Regions from separate parts of the Paenibacillus sp. CR_12 genome, predicted to be linked through region 1. Evidence: riboswitches for the same ligand, from Rfam matches in the RefSeq annotation. Region 1 holds a riboswitch; the other holds the start of a gene.
The links. A riboswitch is a leader RNA that binds a small molecule or an ion and turns the genes downstream of it on or off. The one in region 1 is predicted to bind FMN.

Region 1 (15,903 bases):
TATCCTCACGAAGTAACCCCCAAAACGAACTTAGTAAAATGTAATCCGCTTGGCTTAGTATGGCAAAAGGGTCTCCAAATGATGCGAAACTGCTCCGATCCTCTGCTTTCATATGCCGGAACGACAAAAAAAGGTCCCGGACGCGGATTATCCACGCTCAGGACCCATTTCTCAAATGAAGCATTATACAATATATTGTGGCTAGCTTTCCTCCACATCATCAAACGTAAGCTGTTGTCCGTCAAGCTTGTCGAACAGCAGCTGGGTTTCCTCTTCAAGATGATCGTTGTCCTCGAATTGCGACGGCTCCGGCAAATCCTTGATGTTAGCAAGTCCGAAATAATCCAGAAACGATTTGGTCGTTCCATACAAAATCGGTCTGCCAATCGCCTCCGCGCGTCCGACTTCTTCGATCAACCCTTTGCTTACCAGCGTATGGATGGCTCTTTCGGACTTGACGCCGCGAATGTCTTCAATCTCCACCCGCGTAATCGGCTGCCGATAGGCCACGATGGAAAGCGTCTCGAGCGCGGCTTGCGACAATGAGGAGCGGGAAGGCGAATACGCCAGACGTTCGAAATACGGGGCGTGCTCGGCCAGCGTCGCGATTTTGTAGCTACCCGCAATCTGCACGATCTGAATTCCCCGTTCATATCGCTCCCATTCTTCCTTCATATCCTCCAGCGCTTCGCCAACGAGGCCATCCGATTGCTCGGTGATTTCAGCAATTTGCTTTACCGACAAGCCCTCTTCTCCCGCCAAGAACAGAAGCCCCTCAATAATCGATTTCAGCTTCGGATAATCCATCAATGCGTTCTTCCCCTCTCCACTCCATGACGATATCTTCAAACAATTTCTCTTGGTAGCACAGGATTTGCTTCATCTTCATCAGCTCCAAGATAGCCAGAAAGGTCACCACGATTTCATGGCGCTCCATCTCCTCGTGCAGCAGCTTGGAGAACAGAATCCGGCCTCCCGGCCCGACTTGCTCCAGAGCGTCCATCACCTGCCGGATCCGGTCCTTAACCGATATTTCATCCCGCTGGATGCGGGCATACGATGTCCGTTTGACGGCTTTTCTTAACGCTTTTTGAAAAGCTGCGATCAAATCCGAGATATGTAATCCCTGCACCGGGTTCTCTTCCACTTCCGGCATGTAAGGAGTCAGGTCCTCCGCTTCCTTGGAGTAAATCATGCTGCGTTCCCATTCCTTCTCATGCAGATGTCGGGCGATTCCTTTGTACTTGCGGTATTCGATCAACTTCGCGATGAGTTCCGCTCTCGGATCCATGTCATCCTCTTCAAAAAAATCGAACTCGTCCATTTCGATAACCGGAGGCTTCGGAAGCAATAGCTTGCTCTTTATAGACAGCAGCGTTGCAGCCATCACCAGAAATTCGCTCGTAATTTCCAGCTCCAGCTCCTGCATGTTGTGCAAATAGGCCATGTATTGTTCGGTAATCTCGCTGACGGGAATATCCTGGATGTCGATTTCCGCTTTATCAATCAAGTGCAGCAGCAGATCGAGCGGTCCTTCAAACGTTTCCAGCTTGTATAATACGGTCACGGTGAATCCTCCCGCCAAAAATAAAATGCAGTGCCCTATAAAAAGAGCACTACATTAAATAAGCACTATTTTAGGCTTTTCGTCAAGTTCGCCATTTCAATGGCCGCCATGGCGGAATCCCAGCCTTTATTGCCTGCCTTCGTTCCCGCACGTTCGACGGCCTGTTCGATGTTCTCCGTCGTGACGACGCCGAAAATCGTTGGCACGCCGGTCTTCAGGTTAATGGCGGACACCCCCTTGGCCACTTCGTTGCACACATAATCATAGTGCGTGGTGGAGCCGCGAATGACGGTTCCCAGGGTGATGATCGCATCGTATTTGCCGCTTTCTGCCATCTTTTGGGCGATGAGCGGAATTTCAAACGCCCCCGGCACCCAAGCGACGTCGATTTCGTTGTCCTGTGCGCCGTGACGCTTCAAGGCGTCCAGTGCGCCGCCAAGCAGCTTGCTGGTGATGAATTCGTTGAAACGACCTACTACGATGCCGTATTTCAAACCTTCGGATACTAAATGACCTTCAAATATTGTTGCCATGTTGGATGACTTCCTTTCGGGTTGGAGTTTATATAAGGTCAAACATGGATTTGGGATGACATCGATGTTATTGCCCGCTGCGCTGACGGCTGCTGCTTCCGATCGCTGTTAACTCCCGATTTCATGAACTATTTATTCAAGGTGGAAATCAGGAGTTAAAGGCGACCGCTGGCGCTTCTCCAGCAGCATTCCGCCCTCTTCGCTGGGTCATTCCATGAGGCAAACCTCCTACATGATTGACCTTTTATTGGTTGCTGATTAGTTAGCGCTCTCGTTCTGCTCGATATCATTGAACTTCAGCATATGACCGAGCTTCGCTTGCTTGGTGTGCAGGTAGCCCGTATTATCCTCGTTCTCCGGCATTTGAATCGGGACGCGCTCCACGACCTCCAGGCCGTAACCTTCGAGACCCTTGATTTTACGCGGATTGTTTGTCAGCAGGCGGATCTTCCTTACGCCCAAATCCTTCAGGATCTGGGCTCCGATGCCGTAATCGCGCAGATCCGCCGCAAAGCCTAGCTTCAGGTTCGCATCCACGGTGTCGAGCCCTTCTTCCTGCAGCTTATAGGCTTTCAGCTTGTTGATCAAACCGATGCCCCGTCCCTCCTGGCGCATATAGAGAAGCACGCCTCTGCCTGCTTCATCGATCTGGCGGAGGGCCGCTTCGAATTGCGGACCGCAGTCGCAGCGATGGGAGTGGAACACATCCCCTGTCAGGCACTCGGAATGCACGCGGACGAGAACCGGCTCGCTCGGGTCGATCTCCCCTTTTACCAATGCGACATGCTCTTTGTTGTCCACGTCATTGGTATAAGCTACGGCCTGGAACACGCCGTAGTCGGTGGGCATCCGCACGGCCACTTCGCGCTGCACGAGCTTTTCTTTTTCGTTGCGGTAATGGATCAGATCCTTGATGCTGATCAGCTTCAGATCATGCTTTTTCGCGATCTCCACCAGGTCTGGAAGCCTTGCCATCGTGCCGTCTTCCTTGATCACCTCGCAGATGACGCCTGCCGGATAGGAGCCGCTCAGGCGGGCTAGATCGACAGCCGCCTCCGTATGTCCTGCCCGGCGAAGAACGCCGCCGTCTTTGGCAATCAGCGGAAACATATGGCCCGGTCTTCGAAAATCGGCGGCCGATGCATTTGGATCCAAGATGCCGTTGACGGTTATGGAACGTTCATAGGCGGATATGCCCGTCGTGGTGTCCTTATGGTCAATGGAGACCGTAAAGGCCGTTCCATGATAGTCCGTGTTTTGCGTCACCATCGGTTTGAGATCGAGTTCCTGAGCCCTAGTCTGCGTCATTGGCAAACAGACCAGCCCGCGGCCTTCGGTGATCATGAAATTGATGACCTCGGGGGTAGCTTTATCCGCTAATGCGATAAAGTCGCCTTCATTCTCGCGGTCCTCGTCGTCAACAACGATGACGACCTTGCCTTCCTTCAAATCTGATAATGCCTCTTCGATCGTATGAAATGAAAAGCGCTCATCCATCCCTATTCCTCCTTCTTCTCATGGAGATATCTCTATATGCAAGAAACGGCTTAGGCAAAGCCATGCTCGGCCAGGTAATCCCTGCTGATCCCCGATTTCGTGCCGCTTCTGCTTCCTGCGCCTTCCGAACCGTAATGCAGCAGGTGATCTACATATTTCCCCAAAATGTCGCATTCGATATTAATCGTGTCGCCCGCTTTTTTATAAGCGAGCACCGTCTCCGCCAGCGTATGGGGAATGATGGACACCGTAAAGGAGGAATCCGTCGTTTTGACAACGGTCAAGCTGATTCCATCCAGCGTGACCGAGCCTTTCGGAATGATATATTTGAATACGTCCCCATTCGCGGGCGAAATCTCGTATACCACTGCGTTCTGATCGGACTTTACGCTCCGAATGACGCCGATGCCATCCACGTGTCCCTGAACGATATGGCCTCCGAATCTCCCTCCGGCTGCCATCGCCCGTTCCAAATTAACCTTCCCGCCCGGCTGCAGCTCCTTGAGATTCGTGTTTCTATAGGTTTCCGGCATAACGTCAACCGTAAATACGCCCTTGTCGATCGCTGTAGCCGTCAAGCAGACGCCATTTACGGATACGCTGTCGCCCAGCTTCAGATCGTCCATAATCCGGTTAGCGGAAATGCTCAGCAGCATGGCCTCCCCTTGGCGCCCGATACGCCGCATCTCGCCGATCTCCTCGACCAATCCAGTAAACACAGGCTTCCCTCCTTTCTCGCTCCTTATTTCCAGACCGGAATGCCGGTGACGTAGATATTGTCGCCCAGTCTTTCAGTCTCAAGTCCTGTCAGCGAAATCGCTTGGTTCATCTGTTCATAACCGCTGAACATGTAATTTCCCGGCGCATCATACCCGCCGATGATTTTGGGGGCGATAAACTGGATGAGCCGGTCCACCAGCTTCTGCTCCAGCATCGAGCCATTAAGCGTACCGCCGCCTTCCAGCAATATCGAGGCGACCCCCTTTTGTCCCAGTTGCAGCAGCGCTCCCTTTAGATCCACCCGCGGTCCAGGTCCGCAGGGGATGACCTGAGCACCAAGCTCTTCCAACTCGGACCGCTTCGTAACATCCGCCTGCTCCGTCGTCAAGATCCAGGTGGGCGCCAATCCGTCTGACACGACATGGCTGTCGAGCGGTATCCTCAGGCTCGAATCCACGATGATCCTGACCGGGTGGAGCCCCTCAACGCCAAGCCGGGTCGTCAGGCTCGGGTTATCCGCGATAACCGTAGACACGCCGACCATGATGCCTTGATGGCGATGGCGCAGCGTATGCACAAGCTCCCGGGATTTTTCATTGGAGATCCACTTGCTGTTCCCGGTTTTCGAAGCGATCTTGCCGTCCAGCGTGCTCGCCGTCTTTAACGTGACGAAGGGCCGGCCCGTCGTAATGAATTTAATAAAGGCTTCGTTCAGGCGAAGAGCGCGATCTTTAAGGATACCCGTTTCAACCTCGATTCCCGCTGCGCGCAGCATCTGAATCCCTCTGCCCGCCACGAGGGGATTCGGGTCCTCGCAGGCCACAACCACCCGCCGAACGCCCTCGGCGATAAGCCTCTCGCTGCAAGGCGGCGTAGCGCCGTAGTGACTGCAGGGCTCCAATGTCACGTACACGGTACTGCCTGCCGCTTTCGGCCCGGCCATATTCAGGGCATGAACCTCGGCATGCGGCGTTCCCCGCTCCAGATGCGTGCCCACCCCGGCGAGAGCGCCATCCTTAACGACGACGCAGCCGACTACCGGGTTGATCCCGGTTTGGCCCTGCGCACGTTCAGCCAGATCCAGCGCAAGTGACATATAGAATTCATCGTTGACGATATCCATGCTAAACATGCCCCTTTCCCAACGTTCATACAAAAAAGCCCGGCCAAAGATTCCGAAGAATCCTTAACAGGGCTTGATGGAAGTTAATCATTGACACGATAAATAACCGTCATGAATGCAGATTTCGCGTATAACAAGCGACCCAAATCCGTAACGGGCGACACCAAAAAAAAACGCCGTCACAGCTTTGAATTGCATGTGAAAACCTGCACATAACGCATGTCACGCTGTGCGCAAAGACACAATAACATGTGCTGCTTATGTGCCTCTCACTCCTTCTCCCATCCAGACTATACTGTCGGTCCCGGATTTGCACCAGGTCCACCGCATACGATGTGTAACGTCACATTCATATCCGGGTCACGGACTAAGACGCAGCACTCTGCTTCGATAAGCTCAATAACTGCGTTCATCACCGCCGGTAGGGAATTTCACCCTGCCCCGAAGGATTAAACCTATGAAATTGTTTGATCTTATGAAGAATCTTATCACCCCCTTTTGAAAATTGCAAGAAAAAACAACTAACTTTTTTAAAGCGAATAACTTTAATGCTGTCATTAGCATGGATTTTTGAAGGAGAATGCTTCCCGAAGGGAGAACAGTTAAGTAGGGTAGCAAGGAGATAAGTAGCAGTTGAAAAGGAGCGAGCCACGATGAAAACTTCGCTGGACATTATCGTCCGTCCCACGGAGATCGACGTCAACGGTCATGTAAACAATGCAAAATACCTCGAATACCTGGAGTGGGGCCGGGAGGAATGGTACGAAGCGGGAGATCTGCGGTATGATGTGCTGAAACGGCTCGGGGTCCAGACCGTTACCGTCAATATTAATATCAATTACCGCAAGGAGTGCGGCCAAGGCGAACGGCTGACCGTCGTGACGGAACCCGAATCCATGGGCCGCACGAGTTACGTCATGGCCCAGCGGATATACAACGAACAGCATGAGCTTTGCGCGGATGCCATCGTTACCAGCGTGGCGATGGATGTAAACTCACGTAAAAGCCGGCCCGTCCCCGAAGAACTCCGCCGATTGTTCCCAGCCCCTGCGTAATCCGCCCTTTGCGGCGGCCATAAAAAACAGGCTCACCTCTGAGGGTGAGCCTGTTTTTGCATGAAGCTGAATGTATTATGCTTCGTACACTTCTACTTTTTCCATTTTGTCGCGGCCTTTGAATGCATCCACATACTCCATGCCTTCAACGACTTTGCCAAATACGGTATGTTGTCCGTCCAAATGAGGCTGCGGCTCGTAGCACACGTAGAACTGGCTTCCGCCGGTGTTACGGCCGGCATGCGCCATGGCCAAGCTTCCGCGCTCGTGCTTGTTAGGATTGATCTCGCAATTAATGGTATAACCCGGTCCGCCGGTCCCCGTTCCCTGCGGACATCCGCCTTGAGCGACGAATCCAGGAATTACGCGGTGAAATACCAGACCGTTATAGAAGCCGGAGTTGGCCAATTTCTCAAAATTAGCTACCGTGTTCGGTGCATCGTTCTCGAACAGGTCGAGCACAACCTCTTTGCCGTTTTCCAAGGTGATCTTCGCTTTTTTTGCCATATGTGTGTATCTCCTTCCGTTATCTCAAACGCTTTTATCGATTTTTTTACAATGCAAGTTATAGTTTACTATGAATTGAGCCTCGAAGCAAAACGAACTTGTCCCCGTCCTCGCGATGATATCCAACGGAAGGCAGGACGAAGAGCCCTGACCGCAGCCGAAGGCTATGGCGGGCTCTTCCTATCCAGAGACATTGACGTCTTATGAACTCGTAACGGTTTCTTTTGTTACACCCGCCGGCACGACATCGTTGCTGATGATATCGGCAAGCGATTCGCGGCGAACGACCAGGTTGCTTTGCCCATCCTTCACGAATACGACCGCAGGTTTGCGGATCCGGTTGTAGTTGCTGGCCATGGAATAGTTGTATGCGCCCGTGCAGGACACCGCCAGCAGATCGCCCGTTTCAACCTTCGGAAGCTCCAGGTCCCAAATCAGCATGTCTCCGCTCTCGCAGCACTTGCCGGCAATGGATACCGTTTCTTCCGGCTCTTCTTTAGCCCGGTTTGCAAGCAGCGCTTCGTATTTCGACTCGTAGAGCGCCGGACGCGGATTGTCCGTCATGCCGCCGTCGACGGCAACATATTTGCGCACCCCGGGAATATCCTTGCTGGTTCCCACCGTGTAGAGCGTGGTACCTGCGTCACCGACGATGCTCCGACCCGGTTCCACCCAAATTTCAGGAAGCTCGGAACCAAGGCCCGCAAAATGGTTCTTTACCGCATCCGTAATCGCTTTTACATATTGGGATACTTGAAGCGGCGTATCTCCATCCACGTAGCGGATACCGAATCCGCCGCCCAGGTTCACGACCTTGAACACGACGCCCAGGCCTTCTTTTACGGAAGCTGCAAATTCAGCTACGCGCTGAACAGCCATCTGGAAGCCTTCCACCTCAAAAATCTGGGAACCGATGTGGGAATGGATGCCCATGAGATGAATATTCGACTGTGCTTCCGCAAGCTGCACCGCTTCGTACGCAGAGCCGTTGCCGATATCAAAGCCGAACTTCGAATCGGTTTGTCCTGTCGAGATATATTCATGCGTATGCGCCTCGACGCCCGGTGTCACGCGAAGCAAAATGTTGACCTTGCGCTTCTTCTCGGCAGCGATGGCCTGCAGCATATGCAGTTCGATCACGTTATCGACGACGAAACAGCCGATTTCGGCATCCAGCGCCATCTCGATCTCTTCCGGCGTCTTATTATTTCCGTGGAAATGAATCCGATCCGCCGGGAATCCGGCTTGAAGCGCCGTGTACAGCTCTCCGTCGGAAACAACGTCGAGCGACATGCCTTCCTCGTCGGCCAATCGGCACATGGCCATAACGCAGAACGCCTTGCTTGCATACGCGACTTGGAACTTCAAACCGGAAGCCTTAAAGGCCTCGATGTATTCCCGGCAGCGGTTGCGAACCGACTGCTCGTCTACGATATATAGTGGTGTTCCATATTGAGCTTTCAAATCGGATGTGTCACACCCGCCGATTTCCAAATGCCCCTGATCGTTAATCTTGCTTGTACCGTGTAAAAACATGCTTACAATTCCTCCGATCCATTGTTTCAAAAATAGGGTAATCGAATAATTGTTCACAGTATAGCAGACAACGGAAGGTAATCAAAATGGATTTTTCAACACAACATTTGTGTTATTGTTAGTGCTCGCCCCTCGGATTCATTTCCGGGCCCATTTTCGTGTTGTCACGCGTTTTGTTGAGAGCCGGGCGTCTTCTTGACAGAAGCAGCGGTTTGCGGAATAAAATTTCGCCCATCGCTTTTGCACTAAATGGTATAAACGGCCATAAATAAGACGAGTTATAGGAACGGTGGGTCGTCAGAAGCAGAATCAGGAGCGTTGTGCCGATGACAAAGCCCTTCACCCCGAACAAGGCTGTGGCCAGCAGCAGGATCAGCCTGACCATCCGATTGGCAAGTCCCAGCTCGTAACTCGGAGTCGCATACATCCCGATGGATGCAACCGCCATATACAAGACAACCTCGTTGACAAACAATCCGGTCTTAACGGCAATATCGCCGATCAAAATCGCAGCGATCAGGCCCATTGCCGATGCGAGCGGCGTCGGCGTATGAACCGCGGCCAAACGGAGCAAATCCACGCCGAATTCCACGATCAGAAACTGCAGAATAATGGGGATTTTCGCATTCTCCTGCGGACCGAGGATATCGAGTCCCGGCGGCTTCAATTCAGGATGGACAACCAGCAGCATCCACAACGGGAGCAGGAACATCGAGGCAAAAATGCCTATAAATCGTATCCAGCGAAGATAGGTCCCCATAAACGGGGTCTGCCGGTTCTCTTCCGCATGCTGGCAGAGATCCAGGAAGGTGGTCGGCATGATCATCACACTCGGCGATGTATCCACCATAATGACGATCCGGCCTTCCAGCAGGTGGGAAGATACCACGTCCGGCCGCTCCGAATAACGGACCAGCGGATAGGGGTGCCAGCCCTTGTTTACAATCGCTTCCTCCAGCTGCTTGTCGCCAAGAGGGAGCCCCTCCAAATCGATTTCCTGGATTTTCTCCCGGATGGCTTCTACCTGGGTACGGTCGGCTACGTCATCGATGAAGACCAAACTGACGTCCGTTCTCGTACGCCTTCCCACTTTGATGATCTCCACATGCAGTCCCGGATCACGAACCCGTCTCCGCACGAGGTTAACGTTCGTCACCAGCGTCTCCGTAAACCCGTCCCTGGCGCCTCGAACAACGCGTTCGACCGCCGGCTCTTCGAGTCCCCGTACGGGATATTTCCGGGTGTCCAGGATGATGGCGGAATGCGCATCCTCGATGAACAGCGCGCATAGGCCCGACAGGACCTCGTCAATCACCTTGCTGAGCCTGGTATCCCGCTCCACCTGAACATGGGGAATATAGCGGTTCATGATTTCGGTAAGCGCCTGGTTGCTAACATCCTCAGGCGTCAGGTACGTCAGCCTTGTCAAAATTTCCGTCACCACGACATCGTTGGTGAACCCGTTTAAGAAGAGAAGCCCCGCATTTCTGCCGGCAAAGTTCATCTCGCGGAATACCACGTCAAACGAAACACCAAGGCCGATCACTTCCTTAAGCGTTTCTTTCAGTACGCTCAGTTTCGCGGGAACATCGTCCGTTTGCTGCCAATAAATAACGGATTCCTTGGTGCTGTCGGAGGTTTCCGCCTCCCTCTTCTCCTTCAGCGCTTCTTCCTCCAGCGCTTTGATCTCCGATGGAGGAATGATCGGAATCCCGGCCTCCAGTTCGCCGCCATGCGTTGTTTTCTCGTCCATAACCTACCTCCTAGCCATAACTGTCACTTGCTGTAAACAAACCAGTCGAACAGGGAACCCGCTACCTTGCCTGCCACCATGGCCATCAGAAGACCAAACAGATACCCCTTCAGCCGGAGCCGCTTGGCCAGAATCGGCAAGACATTCAACACTTCCGTCAGTGCGGCTGCCAGCATGCCGATAAATATTCCGCACATCAGTCCGATTACGGTACTCACGACCGGTCCCAAAGGAACGGACCATCTCCAGAAATCGGCCACCGTGCCAATGAAGGATCCCGTTATCAATGCTCCTTCGTACCAATGCACCCGGCTGTAAGTCGCCGTCAACTGGGACAATCTCGGTATGATGTCCAGCACAATGATGAGCGCAATCACGCCGCCGCCGACGGCGATGCCTCCGGCAACGCCGAGAACACAGGTAAATACCCCTTGCAGAATGGACAACATCATGGTTTTTCCCCCGTCGTATCGGCACTGGCGTTCATTTTCCGGTATTCCTCGGCAACCACGAACTGATCCAGATTTTCCTGATAGAGGTACATTTCCACCTCCAGCGGGGTCGGTTCTTCATTCCATTTTTTCTTGAACAAATGATTGAAGAACACCGTCATGCCGAATCCGAGCCCCAGAGAGTAAGCGATCTGGAACAAATAGGGATGCTCATCTCGTTTTCCCGTCACCATTTCGACAATCCGGATCTGGACCTCAAGCATGTTGACGTCTGCATGAAAGTTCATGATGGTGAGCGCAGAACCGAAAAACAAGAGCAGCCAAATAAGCGGGAACCACAGTCGGGATCGTTTGCTGTCCGGACCGACAAGCTCCACCAGGGTATGATGGTTACCCATCGGTTCAATATGGGCGCCCGGAATCAGCCCTTGTATCTTCGGAATGATTTGAATCAGATCCATGACAAGACGGTTGCCGTCGATATCCTTCGGCTGAGTCAACGGCAGGGCTCTGAGCCGTTTCTCCCATTCGGGCTCACAGACTATGAAGGCGACATCACCTAGTTTGACGGTCTGGTCTCTCGGCAGCCGTATTCGGCTCCGCAGCTGCAGAAACACCGTCGGAGTGGGATTAACCTTCATCCGAAACACTCCTTTACTGCTAAATTACCGTTAGTATGGGAAATTGCCATCGTTTCTACTCGGATTTACCATACTTTCTTTAATCGCCGGACCGGCCAGGGCCGTTATACACAAAAACAAGCTAATCAACCATCGACATCTCACTTAGAAGACAGGCCCCCTTTAGGGAAAGTTCGTCAAGTGAGATAAAGGGGGAAGACGCTGAAGTGGCTAAGGTCTTATTTCCGCAAGAAAGCGCCGTCCCAGTAGGACGGCGCTTTCTTTGTGCAGGCTTTAGGATACGGTATAGATCCCGCTACTGCGCGATCTCGTTTCGAATGCTCTGCAATATTTTTTTCTCGAGCCGCGATACCTGCACCTGGGATATACCCAGCCGGGTGGCAACTTCCGACTGCGTCTGATCCCGGTAGTACCTTAGATATACAATGAGCCGCTCCCGTTCGGTCAAGCCCCCTATCGCTTCGTTCAAGGCCAGCTTGTCAAACCATCGTTCCTGCGAATCATCGGCAATCTGATCCATTAGCGTGATGGGATCCCCGTCATTTTCAAATACGGTCTCATGAATCGAGGTTGGCGGTTTGTTCGCCTCCTGGGCAAACACCACTTCCTCGGGCGTTACCCCCAGCTCTTCGGCAACCTCTTTCACCGTGGGAAGACGATCGAGCTGCTTGGACAGCTCGTCCCGCTTCTTCCTGACTTTGTTGGCCATCTCCTTAAGCGAACGGCTGACCTTCAGAGTCCCGTCGTCCCTTAAGAAACGCTGAATTTCACCGATAATCATCGGTACGGCATAGGTAGAGAACTTTACGTCATAACTGAGATCGAACTTGTCCACGGATTTGAGGAGACCGATACAGCCGATCTGAAACAGATCATCCGGCTCATACCCCCGGTTCATAAACCGTTGAACGACAGACCAGACAAGACGAATATTACAGTTGACGAGCGTGTCCCGGGCGACATTATCCCCGCTTTGGCTAAGTGCAATGAGTCGTTTGACCTCCGCGTCGTCCAAATAAGTCTGCGAAGTTTTCTTCACATCGGCATCCATTTGTCCAACCCCTAATTATATAAAGCTTTCTTAGATTCGATCCTCTTTTTCATTTTGATCGACGTACCGCTGCCTGGTTCGCTGACCACTTCGAATTCGTCCATGAAATTTTCCATGATGGTGAATCCCATGCCGGATCGTTCCAGCTCCGGCTTCGAGGTATACAGCGGCTGCTTCGCCATCTCCAGATCTTCGATCCCGTGGCCGGAATCTTCGATGCGCAGCGTGATCATATCCCCGTCAATCGAGGCTTCAATCTTGACGACCCCATCCGGGTCGCTGTCGTAACCATGGATGATGCTGTTCGTGACGGCCTCGGAAACCACCGTTTTCAGATCGTTCAGCTCATCCATGTTGGGATCCATCTGGGAGATGAATGCAGCCACGGCGACACGGGCAAAGGATTCGTTTTCCGACTTAGCGGCAAACTGCAGCGACATAAAATTATGCTGTGCTCTTCCTTCACTCATGACACTACCTCCAGACCCGAGAGTGCCGTGCCCTCGTTCTCGTATATCGGCATGATTTTGAACAGCCCCGACATGTCAAGCAAGCGGTAAACCTGCGGCTTGACATCGCACACCGCCATCTTTCCGCCCTTTTGCTTGATGAATTTATAGCGTCCCAGAATGACTCCCAGCCCTGAGCTGTCCATAAAATCCAAGTCTTTTAAGCTCAGCACCAAGTGCTCTGTTTGACGTCTCTGAATGGCTTCATCCAGCTGCATCCGGACATGATCGGCCGTATGATGATCCAGCTCGCCGGACAGACGGACGATCAGAACATGCCTGTGATGCTCCATATCAACATGCAGATTCATGTTTGTTCACTCTCCTCCCTGACATGAACAAGGATTTCTACATTCGAAAAAGACATTCCTGCATCACGACAAAACTAGAAGAAAACTCCCATTAATCTACATGAAACAACTTGCCGGTCGTCCGTTTGAACAGCTTCCAGAATCCGGCCTTTTCCACCTCGACAGGCGACGTCAGCTCGAACTCCTTCACGAGCTGTTCCCCCTGATAGACAGACAGCTTGCCGATGACTTGTCCTGCGGCTACCGGTGCCTTCACGTTCGGATCCAACTGAATCTCATGACGGATGTCCGGATTCTTTACGCCTTTCTTGACAAGCACGCTGTAGTCTTTTTCCGCTTGAATCGAGATCTCGGGCACGTTGCCCTTTTGCACCTTCACGATACCGAGCACTTCGCCAGGCTTATAGATGGAGTGCATCGTGTATTGGGAAAAGGCATAATCAAACATGCGCGACACTTCATTGTTCCGCGTCTTGGTGTCCGGAGCCCCCATGACAACCGCTACAGCGCGCAGCCCGTCCCGTTTGGCCGTTGCCGATAAACAGAACTTGGCTTCGGACGTATACCCGGTTTTCAATCCGTCCGCGCCCGTGTAGAACCGCACCAGCTTGTTCGTATTGACCAGCCAGAAGGGTTTCTCCGAATCTTTGCGCAAGTAATCCTGATAAGCGCCGGTATATTTGGTGATCTGGTCGTATTTCAGCAATTCCCTGCTCATGACCGCTATGTCATGGGCCGATGTATAATGATTCTCTGCAGGAAGTCCGTTGCAGTTCACGAAATGCGTATCTTTCATTCCGAGCTCCGCCGCTTTCTCGTTCATCATTTTCACGAAGCCTTCTTCCGAGCCGGCAATCTTCTCCGCCATCGCAACGGAAGCATCATTGCCCGATGCCATGGCAATGCCTTTGAGCATCTCGTCCACGGTCATTTCCTCGCCGGGCTCAAGAAAAATCTGGGATCCGCCCATGGATGCCGCATATTCGCTGGTGCGCACCTTATCGGTCCACTTCAATTGTCCTTCATCGATCGCTTCCATCGTAAGCAGCATCGTCATTACCTTGGTGATGCTGGCCGGAGGCAGCTTATCATGGCTGTTTTTCTCGTAAATAATGGTTCCGGTATCCGCATCCAGCAATATAGCGGAACGGGCACTTGGCGCCAGCTCCTCTTGAGATGATCCTCCGCCGGGTTTGCTATTTTCTTCCGCATAACTTGGTACAGCTGCACTGGATAATCCCACGGCTAGAACCAGGAATCCAGCGATTAACGCTTTTTTCACTTCCGTCCCCTCCTGACATTCGTAATGGCATCCCGCTGTACGCGGGTCTGCTATTCATTGTCGTCAGGTTGAAAACAAATTATTCCAGTATTTTACGGAAAATTGTTGCCATTCATCTAAAAGGACATAACAAAGAGGCTGGGCTTCTTGCAGATGTAAATCTGCGAAAAGCCCAGCCTCATGCTAACAACCATTACATCTTGGGAATGATGGCCATAACGAGCGCCAGGAATTTCTCACGGACCTTCTCCGCTGTTTCCATCACTTCGTCATGGGATAGCGGCTGATCCAGTATGCCCGCAGCCATGTTGCTGATGCAGGAGATGCCCAGCACCTCAAGCCCCGCATGCCTTGCTACAATGACCTCGGACACGGTGGACATGCCTACCGCGTCCGCACCGAGCGTGCGCAGCATGACAATCTCGGCCGGCGTTTCATAAGTCGGTCCCAGCAAACCTGCGTAAACCCCTTCTCTCAGCACGATGCCCTGACCCACGGCGACTTCTTTTGCCAATTGGCGAAGTTGACGGCTGTAAGCCTGGGACATGTCCGGAAAGCGTACGCCAAGCGCCGGATCGTTAGGCCCGATTAACGGGTTGGTTCCTGTCATGTTCAGATGATCGGAGATCAGCATGAGGTCGCCCGGCTCGAAGGACGTGTTGATGCCGCCGGCCGCATTGGTAACAAGCAGGCTCTTTACGCCAAGCTCCTTCATGACGCGTACCGGAAAAGCCGTCACTTCCGGACCGTAGCCTTCGTACATGTGGAAGCGGCCCTTCATCAGGACGACAGGCCGGTCGTGGATCGTGCCCAGCAGCAGTTCGCCTTCATGTCCTTCCACCGTCGATAAGGGAAAATGAGGAATGTTCGTGTAAGCGATCGAAACCGGATTCTCAATCAATTCCGCCAACACGCCGAGCCCCGAACCCAAAATCAGGCCGACCTCGGGCTGGACGCCATTCTGCCCTCGTATGTATGCTGCTGCTTCCTTAATGCTTTGCTGATGGACTGAACTCATATTCATACCTCTCCTATTCTGATGATAAATTGTAGATTCTAGAGCATGTAAGTCCGCCCTATGATCTCGGATGATAATGATCGTATACCTCCTTCATGCTTTTCTTGGCAGATTGATACATGCCGGTTGTGGACAATGCCGAATGTCCCAGCATCTCCTGAACCGAACGCAAGTCCGCGCCGTTCCCCAGCAAATGCATGGCAAACGAATGCCGAAGAGTATGCGGCGTGATGTCCTCGTCAATATCGGCAAGCTTGCCATACTTTTTAATAATTTTCCAAAAACCCTGCCGTGTCAAGCGCGTTCCCAGCGAATTCAGGAATAACGCGTCTTCCCCGGCATCCCGCA
Region 2 (15,903 bases), on a different contig from region 1:
CAGCACGCTGCTTGCGCCCCGGCGCGATATGCCTTCTTCCAGCATGTTCTGAAAGAGCGCCTGCATTTCCGTCTTCCACTTGGCTTCTTGGAGTCGGAAGGCGTCAACGATCCGGTCAACCTTTTGAAAATAATGAAAACTATGATCCTTCGACAAGGGATCGGACGAATAAGGAATGATCATGGCACTTCGATTGACGGGCTTCGTTTGCAGGGCATCCAATGCCTCATGGTATGAATCATGCAGATTGTCCGGATGCTCGACCGGCTCCCCGAGGCCGACGGATAAGGTGAACGATAAGGCATCGGCAAATCGGCGCTGGCATTCTTCCGCGAAGGAGAGGGCCTCGAATGCCAGCTTCTCCGCTTCTGGCGATATGATCAGAATGCAAGCAAGCTGGTGCAAGGATACCCAGAGCAGCTTCACCTCGCAGGCATGATCCGACGCCGCTTCCAGGATGATGGTTTCGATGGCTTTTTGCTGAGTGCCATGCTGCATCTGACCGTAATTTGCGCTCCACTCGGAACGGTGATCCACTTCCAGGACAAAAACCAGCTGCTTGCCAAACAGCACGGGCAGGCCATGCTTGGACGATTCCTTCTCCCATTCCTTCAAATCGAAGGAACGCGTCCCTTCCAGCAGCTCGTACACGAAAAAATTTTGCTGGGCCTTCAAATCCTCCTCGAACTGAAGCTGGAACCTTGCGTTCTGATCAATCATGTTTTGCAATTTAGAATTGATGAACGTAAATTCGTTTTTATGGATTTCCTCCGGGGCGTCCTCCTTGGAGGAGAGCTGCTGCAGCTGGTTGACCAGGCGCTGAATGGGCCTGTAATTTTGCAGCGTCACGTAGACGATCCAGGCGACCGAAACGGCACAGAGAAGCAAACCGGCAATAAACCAAATATTCGATAGGCTGATGATGAAATTGAAGGTATCCGCTCCTTGAACGCTGCTAACGATGCGCCAGCCCGTATAGTCGGAATTCGCTTCCGACTGAAGGGCGCCGTTGCTGGTTCCGCTTCTGCTGACGGAAGTCTCCGATTTTGCCATATCGAACATGCTGTTCCCTTGTGTATCATATAGGCTTAGTATGCGGGAAGACGGGTCGTGCATTTGAAGAAGCATTCCCTGCAGGGCGTCAGCGCTTACATTAACGACGATTAACCCATGATGCTTCGAGAAGATGGAAACGCTGCGCGTCAATGAGACGACGGGGACCCCTTTGTCGGACGGCAGCTCCTTATACAGCCTGGTATCCGACCAATGGCTGTTGGGTGCTTCCAGCTTGGAGCGGATGAAGGCGTTATCGGCATATTGATCCAAGGAATAGCTTGTGCTTTCATTGAGGACTTGATTATGATCTGCTTGAACCATGTAAATGGAATGAATCAGGGGATTGGTCATTTTTAAATCGCGCAATAGATTCATCACGTCCACCTGAAGGGGCAGATCCTTTTCCGTGCTTCTGGAGAAAAAGGAGATGACCTTTCGATTGCGCAGCATCTCAAGCGAAATTTTCTGATCCAGGGAAGACAACGACGTATCGATCATCAACATCGCTTGCTGGGTTACGAAAGCATTGGAACGCTCGGCATCCTTTCGGTTGCTTTCGCTCAATGATTGGAAAAAGACGAAAAATAAAAAGGCGGGGACGATCAGAAAAGCAGGGATATACAGCATAAGCATCCGCGTAAACCAGTTACGATTCATGTTGGTTCCTCTTTCCTAGGCAAACATAAATGATATGCACACGTTATGGCCTTCGAATAGTCATGAATAGATCTTCGGCTGTTATTCTTGTGAAGTGTTTGTGTTACAAATAGCAATACTTTATGTTAGTTTATCAGACATCATGTCGATTTGACTACAATATTGTCGGAAATGTGACAAAGAAACATCGTGTATGGTGGATTTTTCCATTAAACATGATAAAATTCAAGAAACGGTTCAACCGAAGACTTGCGTTGTATATCCGACATACTAATCGATAGAAAATGGAGGAGGACGCAGCCAATGGAGCCAAAGACGACTTTCAGCGATATTCCCAAAGGATTCGCGGCGTGGTTTTTTAAGCAGAGGCGCAGATATACGTCAAACAAGAAGATCGAATGGATGGTTGAGCGGCTGTTCCAAGGTCTTCTTATCGTTTGGGGGATCATTCTCATTCGGTGGTTCATCCTGATCACGATTGCAACATTGCGGCATTTCGGGGTTTTTGATTGAAGGGGTGAGATGATCCGAGGCTGGCGCATGTTATAAAACAGGTACCGGTATACATATGGAAGAAAAGAATAAGCAAGCCGCCAGCTCGAATGCAGCTGCTGCTCTGGGAAGCCCGACTTGGTGGTCGAGGCTTTTTTTGTTGCATGGAGCCATTTTACATAAACCGCGACTGATATTGAGCATCCGTTAACACTTCCTCCTTACACTTGAATGTAAATAAGGTAGAAGAGGGGATATGGAGTTGAAGCATAAAAGCATGAAAGTAGTTTCGCTGTTGATGGCAGCGGAAATCACGATGGCCTCTCTGTTTTCGGGGGGCAGCGTGTATGCTGGCGAGGGGCAGGAATTGCTCCAGACCGCCAGCATGGAGACGACATCACAAGATGCAGCTATTGCTGCCGTGGATTTGGGCATGACCGATATGATCTTTCCGGATGCGTATGCGGAAGAGCCGTATGCGGTCACCGTAGATGTGTATGGCGGACAAGCGCCTTATACGTTCTCGGCGACAGGTTTACCGGCAGGCTTGACCCTTGGGTCCGATACGGGAGCCATTTCAGGTACGCCTGCGGCTGGACAAGAGGGCGAGCATACGGTTGAGGTAACGGTGCAGGATAGTGCAGCCTTACCTGCTACGGCCCAATCGGTTGTGAAATTGCAAATATTGGGCAAGCGTCCATCACCTGTGGCCGACAAGCTGGCCATGAAGATGATCGGACATTATTCCGTAGGTACTTCCAACAAGGATGGTGGCGTAGCGGAGATTGTAAAATACAACAAAGATAACGGGAAGCTCTATTTGGTTAACGGATCGACCCAGCCGGCCAGTCTCGAAATCGTGTCTCTAGGCGCCGATGGCAGCTTGGTTAAGGACAAGCAGATCCATGTAGAAGATTTGGCGAACACGGGCGGTTTCCTGTATGGAGACTTGACCAGCGTGGATATCAACACCAAGACGAAGCAGGTCGTGGCTGCCGTTCAGGAGCAGGATCATACGAAAGCCGGCAAGGTCCTGGTGCTCGACTATGACGGCGGCTTGATCGGATCCTATGAAACCGGCGTTCAGCCGGATATGGTCAAGTACACGTCCGATGGCCGTTATATCCTGACGGCGGATGAAGGCGAGCCCCGCACGGAGACCGCACCGGATCCGGAAGGAAGCATCACGATTATCGATACTTTGGCTGGCGAAGTAAGCCATTTGAAGTTCGATGACCCGTCGATCATTGACGATCCGGTGCATATTCGCGGGAATGTGGAAGCGGACGGCCAAATTCGCAGCACCGGAACGAAAAACGATGCCGTCCATGATCTGGAGCCCGAATACATCGCATTGTCGGAGGACGAGCTGACAGCGTACGTGGCCCTGCAGGAAAACAATGCGATAGCCGTGGTCGATATCGCCTCGAAGCAGGTTCAATCGGTCCGGGGACTCGGATATAAGGATTTCAATCAACCGGAAAATCAGCTCGATTTGCTGAAGGATGGACAAATCAAGTTTGAGAATGTTCCTTTTTACGGCATGTATATGCCGGACGGAATTGCGACCTACAGCGTGAACGGGCAGCAGTATATCCTGTCCGCGAACGAAGGGGACGCTACCGGCTGGGATGACCGAAGCAATGAAAGCGACATCGGCAAAATGAAATCCAATTTGGATCCATCGTCGCCGGCATCCCAATTCCTGGCTGGCAAAGGGACAACCTATGACAAGGTTGAAGTTGCGAGCGATATGGGCAGTGAAGGGCTGTATCTGTACGGGGGGCGTTCCTTCTCCATCTGGAATGCGGCGGATTTGTCCCAGGCATACGACAGCGGCAGTGATTTTGAGAAGATTACGGCGGAGCGCTTGCCGAATCATTTCAATGCAAGCAATGACAAAACCGATCTGGACAGCCGCAGCGCCAAGAAAGGCCCGGAGCCGGAATATGTTGCCGTGGGCAAGGTCGGACAGAAGACGCTGGCTTTTGTCGGACTGGAGCGCATTGGCGGCGTCATGACCTATGACGTAACGGATCCATCCGCTCCGGCGTTCCTGAACTACTTCAACTCGCGGGATTTCAACGGAGGCATCCAAACGGATTCCGGACCGGAGGGACTGGACTTTATTCCGGCTTCGGACAGCAAAACAGGACGCCCGTTGCTGCTGGTTGCGAATGAAGTTAGCGGAACGGTGGTGCTGCTGGAGCTTCAGGTGACCAAAATTACGGTGGATAAGCCATCGCTCACGTTGAAAACGGGCGGGTCCCCGGAACCGTTGCAAGCAAGCGTTGAGCCCGTTCAGGGCGGATCGGCCGAGCTGGCTTGGCGTTCCTCCGACGAAACGGTAGCCGTCGTGGACCAAAACGGCCTGGTTACGCCGGTATCCGCAGGTGAAGCCGTGATCACCGTCCTGAGCAAGGATGGCTACGGTTCGGCGGAAGTATCGGTTAACGTAACGGACGGTTCGCCGGATGGAGAACCGTGGAAGTTAACGGTGATGCATACCAACGACACCCATGCGCATCTGGCGGAAGTGGCCAGACGTGCAACGCTGGTTCAGGAGATCCGCAGCGAAGGCGGAAACAGCCTGCTGCTGGATGCAGGGGACGTCTTTTCTGGCGATCTGTATTTCACCAAATGGTTTGGGCTGGCTGATCTGGCCTTCATGAACTATATGGGTTATGACGCGATGACGTTCGGTAATCATGAATTCGATCAAGGCACCAAGACGCTTGCGGATTTCGTGAGCAAGGCGCATTTCCCGCTCGTCAGCGCGAACGTGGATCTTAGCCGCGACGCTAACATTTCACATCTGATTAACAAGCCGGCGGTTATCGATACCGATCAGCCCAAGACAACGGCAAATAGCGGGGTATATCCATACGTGACACTGCTGGTTGACGGCCAGAAGGTCGGGGTGTTCGGCTTAACGACCGAAGATACCGCGGAAACCTCCAGCCCGGGTAAAGACGTGGTCTTCCGTGATGCGGTGACCTCGGCTCAGGCTACCGTTGAGGCGATGGAGAAGGAGGGGCTGGACAAGATCATCGCCCTGTCCCACCTGGGGTACGCCAAAGATCTGGCGCTGGCCGAAGCCGTCGAAGGCATCGACCTCATCGTCGGAGGTCATACCCATACGACGCTAAACGCGCCGGAAGTGGTGACGGACAGTCAGCATCATACCCCTACCGTCATCGTCCAAGCGAATGAGTGGGGCAAGTTCCTCGGCCGGGTAGATCTGCAGTTTGATAAAAACGGCGTCGTTCTCGTGGGAGACGGCGAACTTGGCGGGAAGCTGATCCCGGTAGACAATACGGTCCAGGAAGACTCGCAAGCGAAGGATATGCTGGCTCCTTACAAAGCGGAATTGGAAGAACTGATGAAGCAGGTTATCGGCATTGCCGGAGTCGAGCTTGACGGCAAACGCGAGAATGTCCGCTCCAAGGAGACGAACCTGGGCAATCTGATTGCCGACGGCATGCTGGCTAAAGCCAAAGAGCTGAAAAACGCCGATATTGCCCTCACGAATGGCGGAGGCATCCGCGCCGCGATTGATGAAGGCGATATTACGATGGGCGAGCTTCGGACGGTGATGCCTTTCGGAAATACGCTGTTTGTAATGGACGTCACCGGACAGCAGCTGAAAGACGGGCTGGAAAACGGAATAAGCGGTGCCAAACTGGCGGATCTGCCAGGGAAGTTCCCGCAAATCGCCGGGATGAAATTCAAGTGGGATCCCAGCGCTCCGGCAGGAGATAAAGTGTTCGACGTACAGATCATGAAAGACGGCAGCTACAAACCTCTGGTATTGACCGAAACGTACCGGATGGCAACGAACAGCTTTGTAGCCAAGGGCGGAGATGGATATAAATCCTTTGCCGATGCGATTGCCGAAGGGAAATACAACGAGGATCTGGGTTACCCGGATTATGAAATTTTCATGGAGTATGTGAACAAGCTGGGCGGTAAGGTATCGCCGAAGGTCGAGGGCCGAATTACGGAGCAGAAGAAGCCGGCGAATCCTGGCGATGGCTCTTCTCCCGGATCAGGATCAGGCGGTTCGGGAGGCGGCACGGTAACGCCGCCGACAACGCAGCCTAATCCTCCTGCTACTGGCGGAAATACATCCGAGCCAAACGTGATGACAGGCAATAGTTTGAATATCAGCGCTGCTTCAGGCGGAACGATGGACCGCATTACGGTAAAGGAAGAGGCGTGGAAAAAGGCCGTAAGCGGCTTGTCCGCGAACGGGCAGCAGGAATTGATTATTCGGGCTCCTGAATTGAACCGTGCCGCGGAGCTGTCCCTTCCCGCAGCAGGCCTGAAGCAGGCCATGGAACGGAATCCGAAGGCAACCCTGGTGCTGGAGACCGCACTTGGAGCCTTCCGTCTTCCGATAACGGCTCTGCCTCTGGATGAGGCTCTGGAGACGGCACAAGGGTCCGGCAACATCCAGGTGAAGATGTCGGTGGCTCCCGCAGCAGGCAAGGTAGCGGACGCTATGACAAGCAAGGCCACTTCCATGGGCGCCTCGTTGGCAGCCAATGGAGGACTGCGGTTCGGCGCAGCGGTTGGAGCGCCTGGCGCAGAGCAGGAACTGAAGGATTTCGGGAAGCGCGTCATCAGCCGTATCATGCCGCTGCCGACAGGGATGAATCCGGATTCGCTTGCTGCCGTCATTTATGACGAAGCGGCGGGGACTTTCCGGTTTGTACCGGCCGTAAGGACGACATGGAACGGTAAAGCGGCGATCGAAGTCAAGCATGCCGGAAACGGCGTTTATGCGCTGCTGCAATACAAGAAGACGTTTGCGGATCTTGACGGCCACTGGGCGCAATCGGAAATCGAATCCATGGCTTCCAAGCTGCTCGTGAACGGAGTCAACGCGGACTCCTATGCACCGGGCAAGGCGATCACGCGAGCTGAATTTACGGCCATGCTCGTCCGTGCGATGGGGCTCAGCCCGGTCATCGAGAGCGGTGCATTCAAGGATGTTCAGGATCATTCCGCGTATGCCGGCGAGATTGGCGCAGCCTCGCGCTACGGCTTGATCGAGGGCGGCAACGGCGGTGCCTTCTCGCCGAATGCCAGCATGACCCGAGCGGAAATGGCTGTAATGATCACCCGGGCCATGGAGGCGGTGAATCCGACAGACTTGTTGAATCAGGGTGCGAATGCCGCTGCCGGATTCAAGGATCAGGCATCCATCCCGGTTTGGGCGGCGGCCCATGTGGCCAGTCTTACTAAGCAAGGCATCGTACAGGGTGACAACCAAGGCAATTTCGGAGCACTCGATTCGGTCACGCGTGCGCAAGCAGCACTCGTACTGAAGCGTACTTTGACAGCGTTGAAGTTTATGAACTGATCGAAGCAGGATAGCATTTCATGATTAGACCGTCCTTAAGGTGGATTGAAACCTTGAGGGCGGTCTTTTGCATACTCAGGCAGATGGCAACCGGTTAAAGTGAAGCGATCAGGCATCCGATACATTTATTAAGGGATGGATATAACGACCTGATAACGATCTGATAAGGATCTGATAAGGATGGAGTTCATGCGCATTGAATCTGAATATACATATTGGAAGTGGAACAAAGCATTGCTGAGTGAGACGAAGCAATCGGAGGAAACAGCTGCGGAGAGTGTTCTCGGCTGGTATCTAAGCCTTATGGGAACGGAATGAGCCTTAATACCGAGGAAGCGCTGGAGCTGCTGAATCTTCAGCAGGAGCGGCCGCTGTTCAAGTCAGAAGGTATTCGAGATAAACCGTGAAGATGGTAAAAAATCATGCTGGTAACAAATTGATACTTGCTGTATAATTCTCAGTAAGTATTGGATGAACGTGAGATTTTTCATTGTATTCAAGTCTAATTTCGTTTATTTTGAAAATAGATGTATTTACATGAAAGGATTCATGTTATAATTTCAATATAACAACTAAGTTTATAGGAATTATCGGTTAATTAGTGATTAAGGCATTACAAAATAAAACATGAATATGGATCTTCGGGGTAAGGTGAAATTCCTGACCGGCGGTGATGGTTCGTTCCTTCGCGAACGAACCCAAGCCCGCGACTCTCTGCGTTCTGTAGCCAACATGAATGCAGCGACTGACTTGGTGCAATTCCAAGGCCGACGGTAAAGTCCGGATGGGAGAAGATCAAAGATGAGTTTGCCGTGAATGCGAATATTCCATTTTGGCGCAGGCTTATTTGATCAGCCCCCGTATACGTCGGCCATGCCGATGACGGGGGCTTTCTGCTAGTAAGACCTCCGTATTCAAGACAGGAGAGGGCAAGATGAGTAATATGAATACCGGGATCAAGGTGAAACCTTATGGTTCCGACACACAGGCAAGTCGACGTTTTAAAGGAGGGTTCTGGCTCGTCGTTTTGGGGGCCGCCCTGTGGGGCGTTGACCCGTTATTCCGGGTTATTCTGCTTAAGAATCTGACTTCGGCTCAGATCGTTTTGCTCGAACATATCATTATTTCCTTGATTGCGATTCCTGTATTGTGGAAGAACCGGGAGGAACTTAAGAGCCTGGGCTGGAATCATGTCGGCGCACTGCTGTTTATATCCTGGGGCGGTTCGGCATTGGCTACCGTATTGTTCACGATGGGGCTGTCGAGCGGAAATCTGAATGCCGTCCTGCTGCTGCAGAAGCTGCAGCCGCTGTTTGCCATCATTCTGGCCAGCCTGCTTCTGAAAGAGAAGCTTCCGCGCCATTTCGGGATCCTGCTTATCATCGCTTTGGCAGGCACGTATTTACTCACCTTCGGCTTAACCCTGCCGATCGGCCATTGGAACGAGTTTGTTCAAGTCGGCAGCCTCCTGTCCTTAGGCGCAGCAGCCTTATGGGGCGGCTCAACGGTCATGGGACGCTTGATGGTAGGCAAACTGAAGTATGAGACGGTAACCTCGCTTCGTTTCGTGCTCGCGCTGCCGCTCCTGACCGTCATTACTTGGAGCGAAGGGGCAGCTTGGAATATGCCGGCATGGGGCACAGGCGCCTTTGCCTTGGTATCGCTGAACCTGATCGGGCAGGCACTGCTGCCGGGTCTGCTGAGCTTGCTGGTGTACTATAAAGGGCTGACCACGACCAAAGCCTCTGTCGCAACGCTGGCTGAATTGAGTTTTCCCATGGTGGGCGTGCTCATCAACTGGATTGTATTCCAGCAAATCGTGACAGGGCCTCAGCTCCTAGGATTCCTGCTGATTTGGATCGTGCTGTTCATCATATCGAGACAGCAATCCGAGGCTTCTCCGCAATTGCAATAAAATCATACGTTTGTAGAAAAAGCCGATCCGATGGGGTCGGCTTTTTTTGCCGTTACTCCAAGCAAAGCTACTCCAATCCGTTTGCATGGCGAAACGATTATTTTTTCAAAAGATGTGTAGGGTTTCCGGAATTAAAGGTGTCTTATATAGTAGCACGGGATTTGTGGCTTGGTTCTACCAACAGAGATGATTATATAAGAGGGGGAGGATCCCATGGAGGATCAGACATTGCTGGATGGGCTAGCGAGGAAAGATCCGCGATGTTTTGAAACATTGGTTGACCGCTATTCACGCTACATAGCCGCGGTGGTTGCTAAGGTGGCAGGAGGGCGGTTTAATTCCTTCGATGTGGAGGAGATCACCGGGGACGTGCTGGTCAAGCTGTGGACAGACGGGACAAAAATCATGCTGCGCGGAGATAGTCTCAAGCCTTATCTGGCGATAGCCGCGCGTAATCATACCTTGAATGCATTGCGAAAGAGGCAGCGGGTCATTGAATCCGAATTGGAAGATGACGCCGTTTCTTGTCCCTCTGCGGAGGCACTGGCTATTCTGCGGCAGGAGAAGGAAACGATAAGCGGCATGGTACAGGGGATGGGCGAACCGGATCGCGAAATATTCATCCGCAGGTACTTTTATTTAGAGAAAGTCCGCGATATTGCAAGCCGGCTGAATATGCAGGAGAAGGCCGTCACCGCCCGGATCCGCCGGGCAAGGGACAAACTGCGCATACATTATGAAACCGAGAATCCGTAGGATTTCTATAAAGACCGTGTCTATAGGAGTGAAGCTTCAAATCGATTGCGAAAGGGGATGGATGCAAGTGAAGCGGCGAATTGTAGATATCATGGCCAATATCGACAATCAGGAGCTGGACAATCTCCTCCTTACGGAGGAAGAAGAACGCGAGTTAACGCAGCAGATCAGTATGGAACGGATCAAGAGCCGAGCGATGAAGCGTATTCAAGAGGAGGAAACGATGGTGTTTAAAAACAGGAAAGTGAAAAAATATAAAGCCAGTATCGTTATCGCTGCCGCGATGATTATGATACTTAGCACGACCGCTTTTGCGAGCCAATACATGGATAGCTTGAAGCAGTTCTTCGGTCAATCCGCGTCCATTGCGGAAGACGAACGGTCACCTATACAAGGGACGGATACAGCATCCGGGGTAACCATGAATGTTGAAGAAGGGGTTTATGTCGGCAACAGCGGTTATTTGGTGGTCAGTTTCATGAAAGAGGACGGCATGCCATTCCCCGAGGGTGCTTCGATCCCCCTACTTGAACTGAAAACGGAGCAGAGTGTGAATTATATGGTGGGGCAGCAGCTTCTTGACGACAACAAAAAGCTTGTCGGCGTGTTTGAGATGGATGCGATGAATGACCTCGAGGGACTGAAGGCACGGATCACAGCCGATCGAATCATGTCAGCGGACAACGCCCAAGCCGTTGAAGGCCCTTGGAATGTGCAATTCACCATTTCTCCGGGCAAGCAAAGAGAACAGAGTTTGAATCTGGCAATTGATGAGGGTAAGGAAGCACTGTCTCTCCACACCATTAGTGTTTCATCCATCGGTGTAGCCATCGAAGGCAAGCGTACCGACGGTGAGCTGGATAAACTGCCGGACTATACGCCGGAGGTTAAGGTCATCGCCGCGGACGGATCGGAATTGAAGCTTCACGCCAGCTCGACAAGCACCACGAAGAGCGGATTTCAGTGGCTGTATAATCTGGACAGCAAGAATAACCTCGTATTTCTGGGGGATATGGACATCAAAAGCGTCAGCATTGACGGCAACGTGACGGAGCTGAAATAAATATAAAGCCGGCATGGGGAAACCATAAAGGGGCAGAAGCGAAGGCTTCTGCCCCTTATCCATGATGAATACCTCGGGCAGCAATGGAACCCGAAAACCGTGAAGCAGCAGGCCATAGCCTGAATGCTCACGGTTTTTTTGCAGCTTGGGATCCGAATTTTATACATGAGAAAAAAATGTATTGAAATTGAAGAAAACGTCCATTACAATGAAACCAATTGCCATACTAGTTATACTAGTATACAAAATTACGACTCTCTACATAAGTGAAAGCAGCAGCGGAATCTATTGAATCTAACGCTCCAAATGAGGGAGTCTATTCTTTAAGTCAAATATGTAAGCGCTTAATTGCACAAGCTGGTGGACGAAGGACTGCTGGACAAAGAGAGCTTTACCCAGGATGACGATCAGGCCGTGCAAAAATTCGTGACCGGCAAATCCTTCATCATCAACGGCAACTCCCAGACCGTGGTCCAGCACCGCACCGATATGGACAAAACGCTGGGCGAAGGCAAGTATGCCATCAGCAAAATCACGGTTCCCGGCGGACCGGCCGGCCAGCTGATGTCCGGCAGCCGACTCGAGAACGGGGTCATGATCTCATCCAAAGTGAAGGAGAGCGAGCATTTCAAAGCCATTCTGCAGTTTATCGACTGGCTCTATTACAGCGACGAAGGACAGGAATTCGCGAAGTGGGGCGTCGAAGGCGTAACGTATACGAAGGAAGGCGGCGTACGCAAGCTGATGGACGACATCAACTACAACGGACTGAATCCGAAGGGCACGAAGGATCTGCGGATCGAGTATGGCTTATCGGGCGGCGTGTTCGCTTACGGCGGCACGACCGAGCTGCTGCAATCCATGTTTAGCGAGGAAGAGCAGCAGTTCCAGAAGAGCATGAGCGAAGCAAAAACGGTTGTGAAGCCGGAGCCGCCGATTCCATACTCGGTAGAAGAGCGCGAGCGAGTGACGCTTTTGAGCACGCCGCTGAAGGACTACACGGATCAGAACACGCTGAAGTTCATTCTGGGCGACCGCGATCTCGCCGAGTACGACAAGTTCGTGCAAGAGCTGGATAGCCAGGGCGTGGGACAATACCTGGAGATTGCGAATAAAACGTATAAAAAATATAAAGAGCAACCATAACCAACGGATCGACAGGCTGCGTTTCTTGATGGAAGGGCAGCCTGTTTTTCGGTTCGGCCGTTTGCGTTGGTTCCCAAGGAGGGCATTCCAGATTGCGAGTCACCGTTCAAGACATCATCAACCGCTTAATAGAGCCCGCAGCATTTCTTGAATCCAAGGTGGACAGGGTTACGGCAGGAAGCGCCGAAGCGGTGGTCCACGGCATTGCCGTCACGTTTACGGCATCGTATTCGGTTCTGCAGAGAGCGGTCCAAGTTGGGGCCAACCTTGTCATTACCCATGAAGGGGCGTTTTACAGCCATCAGGAGGAGGGATATGAGGGGTTGGAGGCGAGTCCTGTCTTTCAGGATAAACTCCGCTTGATGGAGTCCGGGGATCTGACGATTTACCGGTTCCATGATGCGCCTCACCGATACGTTCCCGATATCATGACGCAAGGACTGGTTCAGGCGCTGGATTGGGAAGTTTATGTCGATAAGCATCTTAAGGCAGCGGCCATTGTCACGCTGCCGGAAGAGATGAGCCTGCCGGATATTGCGGAGCATGTAAAAAGAAAGCTGAATCTTCCTTACCTTCGTTATGTCGGTAATCGAAGCAGCATATGCTCCAGAATCGGCATAACCGTGGGCTATCGCGGCGGCGGCGCGCATGCCATTCCCCTCTGCCTGAAGGAGTCGCTGGATCTTCTCATCGCAGGGGAAGGTCCGGAATGGGAGACGCCTGAATACATGGGCGATGCGGCGGCGCAGGGCAGGGGCCCGTCCCTGCTTCTGCTCGGCCATGCTGCCAGCGAGGAGCCCGGCATGGCCTGCGTGGCCGATAGGCTGCGGGAGTTTTTTCCGGGGATTCCTATACATTATATACCGTCCGGCCCTTTGATTCGGGTAATATAGAGGGAAGGGTAACTTTAAGCAAAGAGAACATAGAGCATTTAAGAAAGAGGTAGCGATATATATGTCAACAGAGCAAAAGATTAAAGGCTCTACCAGAGAGTATTCTTATCAGCTATTGAAGGATCGGATATTTCATCTGGAGCTGGAGCCGGGTACGAAAATCTCGGAAAAAGAAATTGCGGATGAATTGAACGTCAGCCGGACACCGGTCCGGGAAGCGTTCATGAAGCTTGCGGAGGAAGAGCTGCTGGACATCATTCCGCAAAGCGGGACGATCGTATCCCGTATTAATCTTCGGCATGTTGAGGAAGGCCGATTTATCAGGGAGAAGATCGAGAAGGAAATCGTGGCCCTCGCCTGCGGTTCTTTTCCCGAAGAGTTCCGCTTCCGCCTGGAAACCAATATTGCGCTGCAGGACGTGTGCGCGGGCAACCATAACTTCTATAAGCTGTTTGAGCTGGACGAGGAGTTCCACCAAATTCTGTTTGAGGGGACGGGCAAAGAACGGACCTGGAAGATGCTGCAGCAATTGAACATCCATTTCAACCGTCTGCGGCTGCTTCGCCTGTCCAAGGACTCCAACTGGGAGAATATCATCTCCCAGCATAAAGAAATGTATCAGTTGATCGTCAATCGGCAGGCGGAGCAAGCCATGAACGTGATGGAGCGTCACCTGCGCCTCGTCGTTGTGGAGCAGGATATTTTGCGAGAGAAGTATCCGCATTATTTCATCTAACCATCGATATACATTCATCATTCAAAAATAATGGCCCGCAGGAGAGTCGCCCGGGAATCAAGCGACCTGCCTTGCGGGCCATTTTTCATTAAATCGATCTGCGGATGACACGGTCCAGAATTTGGGCCACGTGGGATGGCCCCTGGGCCAGATCCTGCTTGTCGAGGGTTACCCAGGAGTGCTGTTCATCCATATCGAGCGAACGCTGGAGCCAGCCTGAAACGCCTCTGCCTCTCCGGTCGACTTCGACCAGGATGGAAATCCCCTCCTGCTCCGGATAGAGAATCAATTCAAGCTCTTTGATATGACCGGCATAGGAGGAGCCGGGATAAAATTCAATTTCCTGCACGAATGGAACACCCTGGCCGAGCCGCGGATGATATTCGCATGTTGCTATTTTGAAGCTGAAGCCAAGCGCTTCGACGGCGTCGAACACAATGGATGCGTCCTCGTTCGGTTCGACGTCGATGAAATCGCGGTCCTTCGGATCGATGGCATTATCGATATCGAGTCCGGTGTGGATCCAGACCGGCTGCCGCGAAATGGTGAGCGGCGTTTCCAGCGGCAAAGGAAAGGCGAACGGAATTTCCTGCTGATCGCCAGGCTTCAACGTGAGGCGGCTTGAGACGTTGACTTTTGCAATGGTATAGGATTCTATGTATTTCTTGTCGTCGCTTTCCCTGGTATATTCCGTCATCAATTTCAAATAGATGCGGTCGACCGTCTGCTCTACGTTGCCTCCCTTAATGTGAATGATTCCGCGTACTTCTTCACCCGGATAATAGGAGGATTTTTCGAGGTGCGTATCGATCTGGGCGGCTCCAATTCCTACACTGGCTAACATTTTGTTAAAAAACGACATAAAAGATACCTCCATAAGAGAATGTATGATAATGGAATTATACGCTGGAGGATCGTCTCTGGTTTCCATATCGAAAAAATATTTTTTGCGGTTTTTTGCGGAGCCAAGATGTTGGCGCCAATGAAGCGAAAGAATCCCCGTACGACACCGGGAAAAAGTACATGGCTCGTTCGCATTCGCGGGTCCGGCATGGTATATTGGACACGATACCATTAAGGATGGAGCAATCAAGGCATGAGTGAACAACGGCGTTCCGGACAAGGAACCAACAACAGCAAATCAGCGGCATACGGGAAGAAGACTGGTGAGCGGACTGCAGCGAACAAAGCAGGGGCAAAGCCGATTTTTCAACGTGACCGTATGAAGAACAGCAATTCGTCGTCGGCATCCCCGCATGCGAAGGGGAGACGAGCGAATCAATATAAGCAAGGGGTACGCGGACCGAAGCCGTCATCCGGGCGCGAGCATGCGGATGAGCTGCAGGCCGGGGACGTGATTGTCGTTACGATCAAACGCCTCGGCATTAACGGCGAGGGAGTGGGTTACTACCGCCGCAAGGCGGTGTTTATCGATGGAGCGATCACGAATGAGGTGGTCAAAGCCGAGGTGAGGGAGGTTCAGCCTAAATTTATCAAGGCGCAGCTGCTGGAAGTGGAGAAGCGTTCGCCTCACCGGATAGAGCCCCCTTGCCCGGTATTCGGCATTTGCGGCGGATGCCAAATTCAGCATATTTCCTATGAGGGACAGCTGCAGGCGAAGACGGATATCGTGCGCGAAGCGTTCAGCCGCTACGCGGGATTGGACGATGTCAAGTTTAAGCCGATTCTCGGGATGGAGCATCCATGGGACTACCGGAACAAAGCCCAGCTGCAGCTGAAACGGAAGGGCCATGAAGTGATCGCAGGGCTCTATGAAGCGGACAGCCATACGATTGTGGATATCAGCGGCTGCCCGATTCA

Region 2: it holds a riboswitch for FMN, as region 1 does, so the genes downstream of both, RB297_RS13605 (DMT family transporter) here and ribD (bifunctional diaminohydroxyphosphoribosylaminopyrimidine deaminase/5-amino-6-(5-phosphoribosylamino)uracil reductase RibD) in region 1, are expected to answer to the same signal.

What each region holds. Positions count from the first base shown of each region.
Region 1 covers NZ_JAVFHO010000004.1:32,629-48,531, forward strand. Annotated here, with positions in the region: gene RB297_RS15765 (DUF2953 domain-containing protein) at 1-9, opposite strand, end outside; gene scpB (SMC-Scp complex subunit ScpB) at 202-807, opposite strand; gene RB297_RS15775 (segregation and condensation protein A) at 776-1,567, opposite strand; gene ribH (6,7-dimethyl-8-ribityllumazine synthase) at 1,633-2,100, opposite strand; gene RB297_RS15785 (bifunctional 3,4-dihydroxy-2-butanone-4-phosphate synthase/GTP cyclohydrolase II) at 2,359-3,597, opposite strand; gene ribE (riboflavin synthase) at 3,648-4,316, opposite strand; gene ribD (bifunctional diaminohydroxyphosphoribosylaminopyrimidine deaminase/5-amino-6-(5-phosphoribosylamino)uracil reductase RibD) at 4,340-5,440, opposite strand; FMN riboswitch at 5,710-5,893, opposite strand; gene RB297_RS15800 (acyl-CoA thioesterase) at 6,094-6,495, shown strand; gene RB297_RS15805 (peptidylprolyl isomerase) at 6,571-7,002, opposite strand; gene lysA (diaminopimelate decarboxylase) at 7,204-8,538, opposite strand; gene RB297_RS15815 (spore germination protein) at 8,657-10,291, opposite strand; gene RB297_RS15820 (stage V sporulation protein AB) at 10,315-10,743, opposite strand; gene RB297_RS15825 (stage V sporulation protein AA) at 10,740-11,384, opposite strand; gene sigF (RNA polymerase sporulation sigma factor SigF) at 11,680-12,435, opposite strand; gene spoIIAB (anti-sigma F factor) at 12,447-12,905, opposite strand; gene spoIIAA (anti-sigma F factor antagonist) at 12,902-13,255, opposite strand; gene RB297_RS15845 (D-alanyl-D-alanine carboxypeptidase family protein) at 13,347-14,537, opposite strand; gene RB297_RS15850 (purine-nucleoside phosphorylase) at 14,731-15,555, opposite strand; gene RB297_RS15855 (site-specific tyrosine recombinase) at 15,614-15,903, opposite strand, start outside.
Region 2 covers NZ_JAVFHO010000003.1:278,546-294,448, reverse strand. Annotated here, with positions in the region: gene RB297_RS13625 (helix-turn-helix domain-containing protein) at 1-1,713, opposite strand, end outside; gene RB297_RS13620 (hypothetical protein) at 2,017-2,226, shown strand; gene RB297_RS13615 (choice-of-anchor I family protein) at 2,462-7,573, shown strand; gene RB297_RS13610 (hypothetical protein) at 7,763-7,891, shown strand; FMN riboswitch at 8,207-8,373, shown strand; gene RB297_RS13605 (DMT family transporter) at 8,508-9,488, shown strand; gene RB297_RS13600 (RNA polymerase sigma factor) at 9,702-10,244, shown strand; gene RB297_RS13595 (hypothetical protein) at 10,306-11,307, shown strand; gene RB297_RS13590 (type 2 periplasmic-binding domain-containing protein) at 11,656-12,453, shown strand; gene RB297_RS13585 (Nif3-like dinuclear metal center hexameric protein) at 12,546-13,346, shown strand; gene RB297_RS13580 (GntR family transcriptional regulator) at 13,408-14,082, shown strand; gene RB297_RS13575 (sporulation protein) at 14,171-14,944, opposite strand; gene rlmD (23S rRNA (uracil(1939)-C(5))-methyltransferase RlmD) at 15,179-15,903, shown strand, end outside.